DNA from 3 places in the Paraclostridium dentum genome. Region 1 is predicted to be linked to each of the others. Evidence: riboswitches for the same ligand, from Rfam matches in the RefSeq annotation. Region 1 holds a riboswitch; each other region holds the start of a gene.
What was found. A riboswitch is a leader RNA that binds a small molecule or an ion and turns the genes downstream of it on or off. The one in region 1 is predicted to bind lysine.
Positions count from the first base shown of each region.

Region 2: linked by a shared signal. The riboswitch ahead of ACN6I1_RS01560 (amino acid permease) and the one ahead of ACN6I1_RS06570 (Na+/H+ antiporter NhaC family protein) in region 1 are both predicted to bind lysine.
Region 3: linked by a shared signal. The riboswitch ahead of lysA (diaminopimelate decarboxylase) and the one ahead of ACN6I1_RS06570 (Na+/H+ antiporter NhaC family protein) in region 1 are both predicted to bind lysine.

Region 1 is NZ_CP183813.1:1,480,968-1,486,834, reverse strand. It holds gene ACN6I1_RS06585 (FtsX-like permease family protein) at 1-940, opposite strand, end outside; gene ACN6I1_RS06580 (ABC transporter ATP-binding protein) at 943-1,647, opposite strand; gene ACN6I1_RS06575 (hypothetical protein) at 1,715-1,915, opposite strand; gene ACN6I1_RS06570 (Na+/H+ antiporter NhaC family protein) at 2,064-3,803, opposite strand; lysine riboswitch at 3,935-4,109, opposite strand; gene ACN6I1_RS06565 (pentapeptide repeat-containing protein) at 4,202-5,392, opposite strand; gene ACN6I1_RS06560 (lactate utilization protein) at 5,637-5,867, opposite strand, start outside.
Region 2 is NZ_CP183813.1:362,131-367,997, forward strand. It holds gene ACN6I1_RS01555 (TIGR04076 family protein) at 1-77, shown strand, start outside; gene ACN6I1_RS01560 (amino acid permease) at 112-1,578, opposite strand; lysine riboswitch at 1,730-1,899, opposite strand; gene ACN6I1_RS01565 (spore coat protein) at 2,117-2,605, opposite strand; gene ACN6I1_RS01570 (PocR ligand-binding domain-containing protein) at 2,708-3,742, shown strand; gene ACN6I1_RS01575 (glycerol dehydrogenase) at 3,936-5,063, shown strand; gene dhaK (dihydroxyacetone kinase subunit DhaK) at 5,076-5,867, shown strand, end outside.
Region 3 is NZ_CP183813.1:1,712,150-1,718,016, forward strand. It holds gene ACN6I1_RS07790 (dicarboxylate/amino acid:cation symporter) at 48-1,298, opposite strand; gene lysA (diaminopimelate decarboxylase) at 1,335-2,633, opposite strand; lysine riboswitch at 2,742-2,919, opposite strand; gene ACN6I1_RS07800 (SLC13 family permease) at 3,323-4,588, shown strand; gene ACN6I1_RS07805 (hypothetical protein) at 4,611-5,084, shown strand; gene ACN6I1_RS07810 (hypothetical protein) at 5,152-5,574, opposite strand; gene ACN6I1_RS07815 (CPBP family intramembrane glutamic endopeptidase) at 5,784-5,867, opposite strand, start outside.

The DNA of each region.
Region 1 (5,867 bases):
TTTCACTTTTAACTTGGTTTTCTTTTTTATCAAGGTCCTGTTCACTATTTTCTATTTTAGACCTGGAGTTTTCAATTTTAGTTTTAGCTTTGTCAAGTTCATTATAAGCATTAGTTTTTTCTTTTTGTAACTTTGATTTACCTTCAGATAATTTTTCATTAGCATCATTAATTATTTCTTTATATCTTAAGCTAGCTCGGTCTTTTCCAAGATCAACTAATTTATCTTCTATATTTTGTACTTTATCTTCATATTCTTTTGAGTAAGAATTTAAATCTTTTGCTCCATCTACAGTTATATAACTTTCTGTGTAGTTAGTTAGTTTGAATTCATTATTTAAAACCATTATAAAGCTATTCAAAGTTCCACTACCTATAGTACTGCTACCTTTTGCTTTTGCTATATAATATGGTGTTTCTACTTTACCAACAACTTTATATTCATTGTGTTTTAGAGTAGTACTTAAATCTTCATTGTTATCTCCATAAATTTTGATGGTACTTCCTAATGGTATATCCTTAGAGTCCTCAATTAAGCACTCTTCCTCTGATTTAGGATATCTACCTTCAGTTATTTTTATTTTATTTATATAATCACTATTGCTTTTTTCTGGCAATCCATGGACTTTTAAAACTAATTGATTTGTACCTATACTAGTTAAAACTTCTTTTGAATATGTAGGATACACATTAGAAATTCCATCTATCTTAGAAATTGAATTAATATCTTTATCTGTTAATCCTAAATTTGAAACTACAGTCAAGTCCATTAAATTATTTTGGTCATAATACTTGTCTGCTGTAACTTCCATTACAGGAGATGCAACTTTTATTCCCGTAAAAAAAGAAACCCCTAAAGTTATTATTGCAAAAACAGATAAAAATCTACCTTTAGATTTTTTTATCTCCCTAAAAGTATCTTTAAATAAAGGATTTCTCATATTTACCACTCTATCCTTTCTATAGGAATAGGCGCTTCATTTTTTTCTACTTTATAAACTTTGCCATTTCTTACAGTAATTACTTTATCACCCATAGGAGCAATTGCCATGTTGTGTGTAATTATAACTACAGTAACACCAAGTGTTTTATTTGTATCTTGAAGCACTTTAAGAATTGATTTACCAGTATTATAATCTAGAGCACCAGTTGGCTCATCACATAAAAGTAGTTTCGGATTCTTAGCAAGAGCTCTAGCTATAGCTACCCTTTGTTGTTCTCCTCCAGATAATTGTGATGGAAAATTATGTTTTCTATGGCTAAGTCCTACTGATTCTATAACTTGCTTAGGGTTTAAAGGGTTTTTACAAATTTGAGTAGCTAATTCTACATTTTCTATCGCAGTTAAGTTTTGAACTAAATTATAAAATTGGAATACAAATCCGATATCATGTCTTCTGTATTTAGTTAATTCTTTATCGTTATAATTACTTATATTTTTCGAATCAACAACTACAACTCCATCGGTTGAAGAATCCATACCTCCTAATATATTTAATATGGTGCTTTTTCCTGCTCCACTAGCACCTACAATTATTACGAGCTCACCTTTATCAATTGAAAAATTCACACCATCTAATGCATTTATTTCAACTTCACCCATAGTATAGGTCTTTTTTACATTTTCAAATTTTATGTAGTTTTTCATATCATCTCCTCCTGTTTCTTATAGTCATTATACACTATTTGAGATGATAACTAAATCTAATTCAAAATTAATCTTTCTTTTGATTTGGCATTTCTAAAGCTGTAGATTTTCCAAAGTAATATCCTACAACCATACTAAAGATAGGCATAAATTCAGATGGTTTTATACTTCCTATTATACTTAAGTAGCAAAATACAATAGTTAGACATATCGCTATCATCTTTCTTACACTTGAAAAAACGTCTTTTAAAATATCTGTAAATTTCATAAACTCCCCCCTTAGTATAGTTTATTATCTTAATTGATGTATATACCTATCAATACAAACAAAAAAACTATCCTTTGAGTTTAATTAGACAAAATAGAATCCATCAAATTTAACTTTTCAGATAGTTTTTTATTATATTATTAATTTTTTAGATTAAAGTTTCTTTTACTTCGCAAACCTCATATTCATCTGCTTTTTTCCCAAATAGTTGTACTCCTATGAAAATAGCTATTATCGAAATAGGAATAACTATATATATTGATACTCCTAAACCTGCAGGAATATACCCAAATAATACAGTTATACTTGCTACAAATAACGCATAGGGCATTTGTGTTTTTACATGGTCAATGTGGTTACATGCAGCTCCCATAGATGATAGTATTGTTGTATCTGATATAGGAGAGCAGTGATCACCAAATATAGCTCCTGTAAGTACTGCACTTGTAGATATCACTATAAATGATATATCTGGATTTATAGAGTGCGCAAGAGGAATTGCAAGAGGCATTAGTATACCCATAGTTCCATAAGCCGTACCTGTTGAAAAAGATATTATTGATCCTAGTATAAATATTACACTAGGTAGTAAAAATGCTGGCATAGACCCTGATAGTAATGTAACTAAAAATTTAGCTGTACCCAAATCTTTTATTACTGAACTTAAAGACCATGCTAGTATTAATATGACAGCTGTCATTAATAAGCTTTTCATCCCATCTATCCAAATTTCTATAGCTTCGGATACTTTAAATATTTTTTTCGAAACAGCCATTAAAATAGCAACTATACTTGAAATAATAGATGATTGAAATAGTGCTACAGATGCATCGGCTGAACTAAAAGATTCTTTTATAGCTAAAAATGACAATGGTGATTTAAGCATTAAATTTTGAAGTTCAATATTATCACCATTAACTATTGATGTATAACCACTGTAATAGAAAAATATTAATGATGTAACTATAAGAGTTCCAATAGGTATAATAGCATTCCATACACTCAACTTCACTCCATCTTTAGGTTCTAACTCTGATTGAATTGAATCGTTATGTTTTGTATCTAAGTTATTAAAATGAGATTGTTTAGCTTTAATCTCAGCTTTTCTCATAGGACCAAAATCCTTTGCTAAAACAATAGTTATAATTACAAATGCTAAAATTAATATATTATAAAATCTATAAGGAATAGTTTGTAAAAATATCCCAAAAGCATCATTATTTAGGCCAATACCTGAAAATGCATCATTTATAAGTCCAACTTCTAATCCTATCCATGTAGATATTATTGCAAGTCCTGCAATAGGTGCAGCTGTTGCATCAATTATAAAAGCAAGCCTTTCTCTTGAAATGTTCATTTTATCACTTACTGGTCTCATAATAGGCCCTACTATTAATGAGTTTGCATAATCATCAAAGAATACTAAAAGTCCTAAAAACCATGTTATAATTTGAGTTCCTTTGGAACTTTTAGCTTTATCAGCTAAACTTATTGCTATTGCTTTAGCTCCTCCCATTTTTGCTACTAGATGAATAACTCCTCCAATAGCTAGAACTTGGAGTATTATACCTGCATTCCAAGGATCAGCAAGTGAATTAAGAGCTCTATATATAAAATCTATGAATCCTTGAGGTAAAGCTAAAACTAAATTAGTACTATTTAAGCTAAGTAAAAAGCTACCAGATAAAATACCTATAAATAGTGATATTACAACATTTTTAGTAATAAAAGCTAAAAGTATAGATACTATCGGTGGAATTAAAGTTAAGAATTTAAATTTATTTGCATTTTGAAATGCTATGTCTGTTTCTTGAGCAAATGAAATTGGTGTTACTAAAATTATTAAAACTAAAGTTAATAAAGCTACAACATATTTTTTGTTTCTCATAAAAATCCTCCCTAAATTTAACTTTAGTGAATTCAAAGGGTAATAAGTACTTAGGGCTTTAAATAAGAAAAAGCCTTGAGTATACACTCAAGGCTTTTTATACTATGCAAAATATACATAATATTTTTTCCTTAAATGATAGCTCAACACAAATATAATTTGTGACAGTGATGTACATATTCTATACATCCCCAGCATATAACCTTAAAGCATTAGTTATAAACTTCGGCGATAATTCCTTTCCTAGTAAATCTACGTGCTTAACTCATTACTAGTACTCATAAGTACCGCGCCTCTACCTTTTTAATTCACTTTTATATTAAGTAAATTATATATATGTTATTGTAAATAATCAACTGTTTTTTCAGTATTTTCTAAATCTTCATTAATTTTGAATTTTATCTAACAACTTTTCTAGTTAAAGTTCCTATGCCTAATCCCATCATTACAACACCTACTAAGACTTCTAGATTTGTTAATATATAACTAACTTCTGTAGGCTTACAATTTATTGTTCCTACTCCTCCGAAAGAACCAATACTTAAACTTAATGTTTCATTTAGATCTTTTAATACCTTCGACATAGATAGAGTTTTAATAGTGCTCATATTATAAATAATTGTTTTATCATCTACTTCTACTCCTAAAAACAAATACAATATTGAAAATATGAGTATAATAACTAACGATGAATATATTGCAAATTCAGGTCTTTCTCCGTATCCACAAGTTAGCCAGTATAAATAGGATTCTAACTTAGGTATTATTTTTAAAGACTTTCTTTGAGTGCTTTTACATAGGTAATAGTACTCTCCAAAGTTATTGTTTAAGGAGTTTTCTTTAAACTTATCAGCTAAGGTTTCATATGTCATATAAAGACCTTCATATTCGTCTCTAGTTTTAAACTTAATAGGTAATTTATCAAAGAAGCTTTTTTCATCTAGTTTGGTTTGGAATTTATCTCTGAATTCTAAATCTTTAATATATGTTGAAATAGTTTTGGCCCCACATAAGTCACAATCAGCAAAAATTATCATATCCAAATAACTATCTATAATTATAATATTATCTAGTGCACTTTGTTCAAAGTTAGTTGTTTTTAAGTTACATTTTTCAAAAACAGAAAAAGACAATATGCAGTTTAAAAATTTTGCATAGATATTACAATTTATAAAATGAGATGAAAAATTATCATATTTATTTAAAGATGGCTTACTTTGGCTTTCTTCTTTAAAAAAACTACAATTTTCAAAACTCACTCCTCCATCTTCAAATTTACAATTTTCAAATATGCAACCCACAAATCTACATTCTTTAAAATTTAAGTTTCTGAATGTACATCCGATAAACTTTGTACATATAATATCTTTGTTTTCTATTGTAGAAAATTTATCTTCATCTAAAATTCCTTGTTTTCCAAATATTTCTTCATTAAAAACTTTAAAACTGTACTGTTTACAAGGATTATATGTTTCAGGTAAATTCTTATGCCTCAATATGCTATCAAATAAGTTTTTATTGTTTATCTTCCTTTTATGTAACTGATTTTTAGTTACATAAACTTCTTCTTTAAAATTTATATATCCCATTAGAATATGGTTTTTTCCTTATTCTTTATTAGGTTGTATACCCTGAATATTTTTTATTTGATAAGCATATAAAAAGTTTTTTATTATCATATAAATACCTCCATAGAAGACTATTATTTACTTATTGTCTCTTATTTGATTACATAATATTCCTATAGTTAAAATTAAACAAAAAAGCCATATCAATCCTGATTCAAGGGCTTTAATATGGCTTCTTGTTTAAATATTTAGTTTTCTATAATTATTAATATCCAAAATTCTCATCTATAAAAATAACATGTATTCTTCCTTGATATCTTTGTCTTTTTATCAAAGTATATTCACAGCATATTCTATCGCTACTTTTACAGTCCATGCAATAACCTGAAGATTTGCAAGGTGTTTTAGTATCTAATCTTTTAGCATTCGCAGGAGCAGAAAACTGTTCATTTCTTTCTATAGCAGCATCTACATCTTTAACAATTTTATTTTTTCC
Region 2 (5,867 bases), 1.1 Mb from region 1:
TAAAACAAGAGGGAGTTGCAATACATTCTTGTAATGATGGGTTACACCCTGTTATATATAAATTAGAAAGAATATAGAAAAAAGGCTGATCTTAAAATCAGCCTTTTTTATTTAATTTAATTCACTTATTTGACTATCTATTGAACTACTATTTATATTTTCATCAAAAGTTAAATCAACTTTATCCAAAGATACAACTTTAGTTTTATGTTTAATTTTATATCCAACATATAAAGCTATGAATAAAGGTATACCTATATAAGAAGCTATTAAACTATGCCAGTCAACTCCATTTGGAGTTATACAAGAGTATCCTTGGCCTAATATTATTATCAAACACATTATAAGTGCTAATATAGGTCCGAATGGATACCATTTAGCTTTAAACTTTAATTCTTTTAAACTATGACCTTGATGGATATATGCTTTTCTAAATCTATAGTGACAAACTGCTATACCAACCCATGCTATAAATCCAGCAAGTCCAGATGCAGCAACTAACCAAACATAAACTGTACTTTCTGCAAATATACCTGTTAAGAAACATGCAGAAGCTACTAATGTAGTTAATATTAATGCATTTACAGGAACACCTCTTTTATTAGTTCTTGCAAAAACTTTAGGGGCAAGTCCTTCTTTAGCCATTGAGTGAAGCATTCTAGTTGATGCATACATACCTGAATTACCTGCAGATAAAACAGATGTAAGTATTACTGCATTCATAAGTGAAGCAGCACCAGCTATTCCTGCTTTTTCAAAAACCATAGTAAATGGACTTTCAGAAACCCCAGCTTGAGTAAAAGGTATAATAGCACCTAAAACAATTATAGTTCCTAGATAAAATATTAATATTCTCCAAAAAATTGATTTTATAGCTTTTGGTATAGTTTTTTCAGGTTGCTCACTTTCTCCGGCTGCAACTCCTATAAGTTCTGTACCTTGGAATGAAAAACCTGCAACTAAAAATATAGCAAATACAGATTTTATACCACCATGGAATGGTCCATCTGCTATAAAGTAATTATGAAACCCTATTTCATCAGAACCCATTACACCAAGTATCATTAACACACCTATTATTAAAAATATTATTACAGTTACAACTTTAATTCCTGCAAACCAATACTCAGATTCGCCATATGCCTTTGCTGATAAAAAGTTTAAACCTACAATTATAGCTAAGAAAAATATACTCCAATAAAATCCAGGTACATTAGGGAACCAATATTTCATAATCAATGATCCTGCAACCATTTCAGCAGCTATAGTTATTGCCCAGTTATACCAATAGTTCCACCCAAGTGCAAAACCAAGTGCTGGATCAATAAACTTTGTAGCATAAGAACTAAAAGAACCAGATATAGGCATATATGTTGCCATCTCACCTAAACTAGTTATTAAGAAATAAACCATTACTCCTATTAACCCATATGCTAATAAAGCACCACCAGGACCTGCTTGGTGAAGAGTATCACCCATTGCAAGGAATATACCTGTACCGATTGATCCTCCTAGAGCAATCATATTTAGATGTCTAGCTTTTAACCCTCTTTTTAAATCTTGATTTTCATTACTCATTTTACTTATCCTCCTTATGGTAGTTAGTTTTCCATAAGTAAGTAACTAAGATAATAAATCTTTATGAAAATAAAAAAAGCCATGAGACTATGCTCATGACTTTATACGAAAAAATTCATACTAACTAAGTATGATGATACCGTACGCTTTCATTGAAAATAGCACTCCACAAAATGTGACAGTCTTATATATATTTTATATAAGCCCAGTAAATAGTATTAAAGCTATTAACTATTCACTTCGGCGAAATTTCCTTTCATATTACTTCATCGAGCTTATCTCCATAATACTACTAATAAATTTCGCGCCTCTATCTCAGTTATCTACTTGTTGTATACAATTATAAAACAAATTTAAAATAAGTCAATAAAAAAAATTATATTGGTAAAGTTAACTATTTTCAGATGATTTATAAAAATGAGAAAAATTAAGTTAAATTGGTAAAGAAAATCATTGATATACCGATAATATATAAATATTTAACACTATAAAAATAGTTAAGGATGTGATCCATTAATTGATATCACATCCTATTTTTCTAGTTATACATATTATGTTGACTCATGTAATTGTAAATTTTTTCTCCGTGTTCTTGTTCTTCTTTTTGAATATGATTTAACACTTGGCGTATGTTTTTATCTGCAAACTCAAAGATAGCTGTATTATATGTAGATGATACATATTTTTCAGTACTAAGTGAGTCTTGGCATAACATTTTATCTTGTTCATTATAAGCATTCATTTGTGATGATTGTAAATTCATATTAGGCATAGTATTTGAATTTTGCATATTTGAGTTTTGATTTCCTTGGCTTTGACCTTGATTAATATTTGGAACAGTACCACTTAAAATTTGATTTATTGAAGTTAAGTGTTGTTGTTCGTGTTGAGAAAGTTCATTAAATAAACTTTTTAGCTGTGGGTCTGAAGCTTTTTTAGCATATTCTTGATATTTTTGAACACATAATTGCTCATGGCTTTTTTCGTCTTCTAATAACATTTTTTCTTTAGCAGTTAAATTTAACATAAAATCCACCTCCACTAAATAGTCTGCATAATAAACAATATATTATTCATATATGATAAAATTAGTACATGATATAAAATTGCCTTTAAAGGAGTATGAAAAGTGAGAAATGAAAATTTAAGTCTAAATAAGATAATAGATTTCAAGAAATGGGATAATTTACAAGATTATCTTTCGCTAGTTACGAAAATGGCAATAGTTATAGTGGACTATAAAGGAAATCCGATAACTAAACACAGTAGGTGCCACAAATTTTGTGAGTTAGTAAGAGGTAATTCTAAGTTATCAAAGTACTGTGAAAAATGTGATTCAAGAGGTGGGTTAGAAGCTGTAAGAATGAATAAACCATATATATATTTATGTCACTATAATATAGTTGATGTTGCTATACCTATTATAGTAGATGAAAAATATATAGGTGCAATAATGGCAGGGCAAGTTAGAATAGATGATTATGAATCAACAGATATGTTAGAACAAATATTAAAAGTTCCAGATAAAGTACTAGAACAAAATGACATCTCAAATCAACTTAATCAATATTATAATGAACTACCTGTTTTATCATATAAAGAAGTAGAAGATACATCTAATATGTTATTTTTACTATCTAATTATATAGTAGAAGAGGCATTAAATAAAAATTTGATTTTAGAGATGTATGAAAAAACTATGAAAAATGGAATAGAGATAGATAGCAAAACTTTTAATGGATATAGTATCAAAAATATAGAAAGTGTTAAAAAAGAAATTTCTAATGCTATTGTGAATAGATATATAACTTATGATCATAAAGAAGACAGCGAAGAAATTAATGTAAGCAAAACTTTAAAGCCAGCAATACAATATATATATAACAATAAAAGTGAAAATATATCAATGGAAAGTATGGCTAAGTTATGCCATGTTAGTTCAAGTTATTTTAGCAGACTATTTTCAAAAGAAATAGGTGAAAATTTTTCAACATATATATCAAAGCTTAAGATTAAATGGGCAAAAGCTCTTTTAGAAGAAACTGATATGACAATAAATGAAATCAGTGACGAACTTGGATTTAGCGAGTCTGGATACTTTATAAAGATATTTAAAAAATATGAAGGGGTAACCCCAAATTTATACAAGAAACATCTTAGGTAATAGATAAATTGAATTTGTTAAAAAAATTTCGAAAAGTACATAAATTCCAATTATATAATTTTAGTTCAAAAAATTACGGTTTTAAATCGTAATTTATTAACATCTACGTCCAATGTATTTTTAGGAAAACGGTATTATAATTAAGTTAACTTAAAAAAATAATATCACTACAAAATACAAAGGAGAGATTAATATGAGAAAAGCATTTATATGTCCTACAAAATATGTACAAGGTCAAGATGAGTTATTAAATTTAGGGTACTTCATAAAAGTATTTGGGGATTCAGCTTTATTAATCGCACATAAAGATGATATAGAACGTGTTAAAGATAAATTAGATTCAACTGCTAAAAAATTTGGGGTAACTTTTGTTGAAAGTAACTTCAAAGGAGAATGTTCAAGAGAAGAAGTAGCAAGATTACAAGAGTTAGCTAAAGAGAATAAATGTGCATGTACAATTGGTCTAGGTGGAGGTAAAGCAATAGATACTGCTAAGTGTGTAGCTCAAGGAGATAACTTAATAATAGTTCCAACTATAGCTGCAACAGATGCACCTACAAGTCATTCAGCAGTATTATATACACCAGATGGAGCATTTGATGATTATGCATATTTCAAGCAAAGTCCAAGTGTAGTTTTAGTTGATACTACAGTTATAGCTAAAGCACCAACTAGATTCTTAGTTTCAGGAATGGGAGATGCTTTATCAACTTACTTTGAAGCAAGAGCAACAGCTAGTTCATATTCAAATGTAAATGCAGGATTACCTTGTGGTTACAGAGAAGGGTTATGCGGAGAAGCTAAGGGAACTAATACAGCATTAGCTTTAGCAAAATTATGTTATGAAACTCTAATAAATGATGGAGTTAAAGCAAAAGTATCGTCAGATTGTAACTTAGTTACTCCAGCTTTAGAAAACATAATTGAGACAAATATTCTTTTATCTGGACTTGGATTTGAAAGTGGAGGATTAGCAGCAGCTCATGCTATACATGATGGACTTACTATATTAGAAGGAACACATAAATACTTCCATGGTGAAAAAGTTGCATTTGGAACAATAGCACAATTAGTTTTAGAAAATGCACCTAAAGAAGAAATCGAGGAAGTATTAGAGTTTTGCTTACAAGTAGGGCTTCCTGTTTGTCTAGAGGATATAGGGGTAGAAACTATTACTGAAGAAGAATTAAAAGAAGTGGCAGAGAAAGCATGTATTAAAGAAGAATCTATATATTCTATGCCATTCCCTATAAATGTTGATGAAGTTGCAGCTGCAATAATAACAGCTGATAGTATAGGGAAAAACTATAAAAACAGATAGAGGTGTGACATTATGAAAAAAATAATAAATAAACCAGAAACTGTAGTTATGGAAATGTGTAATGGAATAGCTATGGCACATCCAGAACTTGAGTTTTTAAAAAAATATAAAGTAATTAAGAAAAAAAATATAAATAGAAATAAAGTTAGTTTAATAAGTGGTGGTGGAAGTGGTCATGAACCAGCGCATGCAGGATTTGTAGGAAAAGGTATGTTAGATGCAGCTGTTTGTGGAGATATGTTTGCATCACCTTCTCAAATACAAATATATAATGCAATAAAAGAGACTTCAAGTAATAAAGGAACATTACTAATAATCAAAAACTATAGTGGAGATATTATGAACTTTAGAAATGCAGCACATCTTGCTATAGAAGATGGTTTAATTGTTGACTATATAAAAGTAGATGACGATATTGCTGTTGAAGATAGTTTATATACAGTAGGTAGACGTGGAGTTGCAGGAACAGTTTTAGTTCATAAAATAGCTGGAGCCGCAGCTGAACTTGGTATGAGTTTACATGAAGTAAAGGAAGTTGCACAAAAAGCTGCTAATAATGTTAGAAGTTTAGGGTTTGCACTTACATCATGTACTGTACCAGCAAAAGGAACACCTACATTCCAATTAGAAGAAGATGAAATAGAATTTGGAGTTGGAATACATGGAGAGCCAGGCGTAAGAAGAGAAAAAACATCTTCTGCAGATGAGCTGGCTAAAAAAATGGTTAATGATATATTAGCAGATATGAAAATAGAAGATTCAAATGAAGAAGAAATTGCATTGATGATTAATGGTTTTGGAGGA
Region 3 (5,867 bases), 230 kb from region 1:
TATTAAATAATAGAGGCTTTAAATTCATATATAAGTTTATTTTTATTTTAGCTTAACTTTGTTTTCATCCATTCTTTTCCTTCTACCAGTCTAGCGACCATCATAGAACATACTGTGTTACCAGTTGAGTTTAAAACTGTAGCTGGTGCATCTATTATAGTACTAATTACCGCTATTATAGGAAGTACTTCTGGAGAGAATCCATATACACTTAATATTAACATTTCTCCCATCATACCTCCTCCTGGAATCGCACCCATAACCGCTCCAACTAAGAAAGATACTGATACTATAGAAATTATTGCAGATATACTAGTTATATCCCTTCCAAATAATCCAAATAAGAAAGTTATTTTTAAAACTCCACCTATTACAGATCCATCTTTGTGTATGTTTGCACCTAGAGGTATTACAGTTTCTGCTATATCATTTGGTACTCCCATTTTTTTACTAGCATCTAAATTAACCGGTATTGATGCTGCACTAGAGCAAGTTGCTAAAGCCGTAACTGTAGGTGCTATAGCATTTTTCCAAAACACTTCAACTCCATGTTTTCCTCCAGCTATATAAGCATATAATGTGAATATCCCTGCATAGCATATAGCTGCTAGAATTATATATAATACAAAGACTTTAGCATATCCTGATAATATTTGTGGTCCTAATTCTCCTATTACACTTGCAAAATAACATCCTAATCCTATAGGCGCTAACTTCATTATTAAGTTTACTAATTTCATCATAACTGCAGCACCTGCTTGAGTGAAGGTAGCTATAGGTTTTGCAATCTCTCCTGCCATAGCTGTTGCTATACCTACTAAAATTGAGAATATAATAAGTTGTAGCATATTTGCTTTTGATAATAAATCTTTAAAATCACTTACTGTAACTGTGTTTACAAGTTGCTGTAATAATCCAACTTTTTCTGTATCTACTTTTTCTACCGAACTTTGCATTAAATTTGCAAACATATCTGGATTTAATCCTTTTGTTGGATTGATAATTATAACTCCAATTATACCTATAATAGATGATATTATAGCAGTCATTGCAAATACTAAAACTATATTTTTTAATATTTTTCCTAATCTTTTCATTTCTCCCATATTAGAAATTGCTGAAGTTACACTAAAAAATACTAATGGTACTAATGTCATGAATAATAAATTTAAAAATAAGTCTCCTACTGGCTTAAATATGGCTGCCTTAGCGCCCATTATAGCTCCGACGATTCCCCCTAATATAATTGCTAAAATTAAGATTATTGATGATTTGTAATTCTTCCAAAATGACTTCATTATTTTCTCCTTTGTGTCTTATTTAATTTTTTACCTTTAGTCAGCGATTTCTAATCTTAAAAGATCTTCAAAGCTTTCTCTTTTGCATATTAATTTACTTTTGCCATCTTTAACAGATACTACTGCAGGCTTTATTATTTTATTGTAGTTTGATGACATTGAATATCCATACGCTCCAGTTGATGACATTATTAATATATCTCCACTTGCTATATCCATAACATCAACATCTGTTATTAGTATATCACCACTTTCGCAACATTTACCAGCTATTGTAACTTTATTATTTTTTTCTATACCCATTTTATTGCCAATTGAACATTCATAACCTGCCTGATATAATGATGGTCTTATATTGTCTGTCATTCCACCATCAACACTTACATATGTTCTTACATCTTTTATATCCTTTATAGATCCAACTGTGTATATTGTGCTACCTCCATTTGCAACTATTGATCTTCCTGGCTCTATTATTAATATTGGAACACTTATATTTATATCTTTACATACATCGTCAACTTTTTTTATTATTGCACTGCAAAACTCTTTTATTGTTTTAGGTTCATCACTCTCTGTATAATAAACACCTACACCTCCTCCTAAGTCAACTTCCTCTATGTTTATGTTATGTTGTTGTTTTATTTCTTTTACTAGGTTCATCATTATTTCAACTTCATCTAAGTATGGCTCTACGTCAAAAATTTGAGATCCTATATGAGCATGTAATCCTACTAGGTTTATATTTTCATATTTCTTAATATTTTCTAATGCATCTTGTAAATCTCCATTTGATAATGCAAATCCAAACTTTGAATCAATTTGTCCTGTTTTTATATAATCGTGAGTATGTGCTTCTATTCCTGGTGTTATTCTAAAATATATAGATTGAATTTTATTTTTTTGCTCACAAATGTTCTGTAATAACTCTAATTCATAGTAATTATCTACAACAAATCTCCCAACTCCAAGATTTACTCCCATTTCAATTTCATCTATTGTTTTATTATTTCCATGAAATAATACTTTTTCCATAGGAAAACCTGACTTATGCGTTGTGAAAAGTTCACCACCTGATACTACATCAAGATATAAGCCTTCTTCAGATATTAATTTACACATATACATTGGTAAAAATGCTTTACCTGCATATGCAACTCTGTTTTTATTTTCATTGACCTTGAAATGTTTTATATATTCTTTACAATTGTTTCTAACTAACTCCTCATCAAATACATAAAGTGGTGTTTTATACGTTTCTCTAAGTTCTTTACATCCAACTCCACCTATATATAATTCATTTCCTTTTACTGACATAGTACCTTGTAATTTCATATCTTAAGTCCTCCTATTTTGTATTAATCATTTTTTATAAACAAAAACCCCCCTTAAGTTTCACTTAAGGGGGATTAAAATTTAGCTAGAAATATATAGCATCTATTCCTTAAATGTAGCTCAACACAATTTAATATTGTGACAGTTATGCATATATTATATACATCCCCAGGTACATAGCCTTAAAGCATCAGCTACATCCTTCGGCAACAATCCCTTTCCCAATAATTCTTCGTTGCTTAACTCATTATTGGTACTGATTATTATCGCGACCTCTACAATTCGTATTCAATTTATTTATATGTAATTTTACATACCTAATTTATAATTGTCAACAATTTTATTTTATTTAAACTTTAATTTTATGTAATATTATTTCAAAATCAGCATTAAATAAATAAACTCGTACTAACATTTTAAATAATACGAGTACGAGTTTTTATTTATTATATATATATTTAATTAAGATATCAACTAATTTTTAATATTCTTATGTAAAATTCAAAATATTACTTAATTTTATTAATTAAACTTTTAATTTTAAATTAATAGCACTTAATAATATTTAGAAAACTTACTATTTTCTTTGTTTTAAAAGAACTTTCCTTTTTTTTAACACATTTAAGTTTTTTCAACTATACTCTACTTATAGGTTTTAATATCTTTATTATTATAAGGGGGCGATATTAGTGCTTATTAAACAAGTAATAGCTATCATCATATTTTTAGTGGTTATGTTAGCTATTATTTCAGAAAAAGTAAATAGAGCTATTGCAGCGATGGCAGGAGCTTTACTTATGATTATATTTAACATATTGTCAGTTGAGCAAGGCCTGCATCATATCGATTTTAATACAATTGGGGTTTTAATAGGCATGATGCTATTTGTTTCTGTTGTCAAAAATTCAGGTGTGTTTGAATACATAGCTATATTTTCAGCTAAAAAATCAAAGGGAGATCCTTGGAAAATTATGCTATGTTTTGTAATATTAACCGCTGTTTTATCAGCTGTTTTAGATAATGTTACCACCGTTTTATTGATAGGGCCAATGACTATAGTTATAACTCAAATTCTAAATATAAATCCAACTCCATTTTTAGTAACTCAAATTCTAGCATCTAATATAGGAGGTACTGCAACCCTAATAGGAGATCCACCTAATATAATGATAGGTAGTGCAGCAAATCTAAGTTTTGCAGACTTTATAATAAACTTAGGTCCTATAGTTCTAATCATTTTGTTTTTAACTATCTTGTGTTTTAAATTTATGTTTAAAAAACAACTTTTTGTAGATGATAAAGCAAAAGAAAAAATTTTAAATTTAGATGAAAAAAAAGCAATTAAAGATAAGCCACTGCTTATAAAGAGTATTATTATGATTATATTTATTTTACTTGGATTTATTCTACACAATGTTTTAAACCTTGAATCTAGTATAGTCGCTTTGACAGGAGCTACTATAATGATGTTTATAGGCAAACAAGATGTTGATGAAATCCTTTCCAGTATTGAGTGGTCAACTATAGCGTTTTTCGGAGGATTATTTGTAATAGTTGGAGGACTTGTTGAGGTTGGAATAATAAATAATATTGCTCAATATTTAATAAGTGCAACAAGTGGTCATTTAGTTCTTACAATGCTAGTTATACTTTGGTTGTCAGCTATAATTTCATCATTCTTAGATAATATACCTTTTGTAGCTACTTTGATTCCACTTATACTAACTATGCAAGGCCAAGGTATAGATGTAATGCCAATATGGTGGGCAACTTCTCTAGGCGCTTGCCTAGGTGGTAATGGTACATTAATAGGAGCTTCTGCTAATATAGTTCTTGCTAATGTAGGTCAAAAAAATGGATACCCTATAAGTTTTAAAGAATATTTTAAAATAGGATTTCCACTTATGATACTTTCAATACTAATCTCAACTATTTATTTACTAATCCGATTTTAAATAAATTTTAGGAGGAATACTAATGAATATTTTAGATAATGCTTATGGAGACACTATAGAAGCTCGACTTAGATATATAGGTGCAACCGATATAAAAAAAATCCATGGAATATTATATTTTATAGAGTTTGAAATTGATGATAATTTAAAAGTTTCTTACTCATATAATATAAATTCCAAAAATAAATACTATCTTCAAAGAATAAAACCCTATCCAATTCCAGAGGGAATCTTTGATAAGGAGTATGAAATAGTTTCTTTTATAGAAAAAGATATTAAGAAATTCATGAATGCTAAAAAAAGTAATAACTTTGAGCTTTTTTTAAAAATTACAGATGAACTAAATACAATTAGTTTTGACATAGAAGAGCTTTTTTTAAATTACAATATAGATAAAATGGATTTAGAAAAATTAAAATATGAACTTGATAATATATTAAATTTATTTAAAAACTCTAAAAATAGATCTCCTAAAATAGATATATTAGATAAATAAATTATATATAAAAAAGGTAGATTGAATTTGACTTTCAATCTACCTTTTTATTTTTTATTAATTATGTTTAATTTGAAGCATCTTTAACTTTAAACTGATTTATTATATTCATAGTAAAACCGATCATTATAGATATAACTAATCTTACAGGTATAAATACACATATTGATATTACTATTGATTTAATTAAGTATAAAAAAGTAAAACTATATCCTGTACTTAGTAGTAATATATCAAAAAGCGTGGTTACTATTAAAATATTTAAATACATATGTACATTTTTAAATTTTTCTTTTTTAGTCATAATCACAAGATATAACACAGGTATAAGTACCATTGATAAAGATGACACTATTATGAATATAATATTTCTGATACTTAAATCTAAATTATTTAAATTTAAAAAATATAAAAGATAAAAAGTTATATTTGATATTCCTATATGTTTAAAATAATTTTGCATCAAATTCTTTATAATACTACTTTTCATTTCATCACCTCTTTAAAATATACTAAAAAAATAGTTTTTATATTACAATTTAAATTAAAGTAATTACAATATATTATAAAGATTATCAAATCATATTAATAAATAGTTGATGAATTAAGTAAATACTTTAATGCTGTATATGTTTAATTTAAGTAAACTCAAAAAAATAGCTATATAAAATATATGTAGCTATTTTTTTGAGTTTTAATTTATTTTAAAAGTAATGCAGGTAAAAATAAGCACCAATCATTTAATACATGCACAAATGTTGAAATCCAAATATTTTTAGTTTT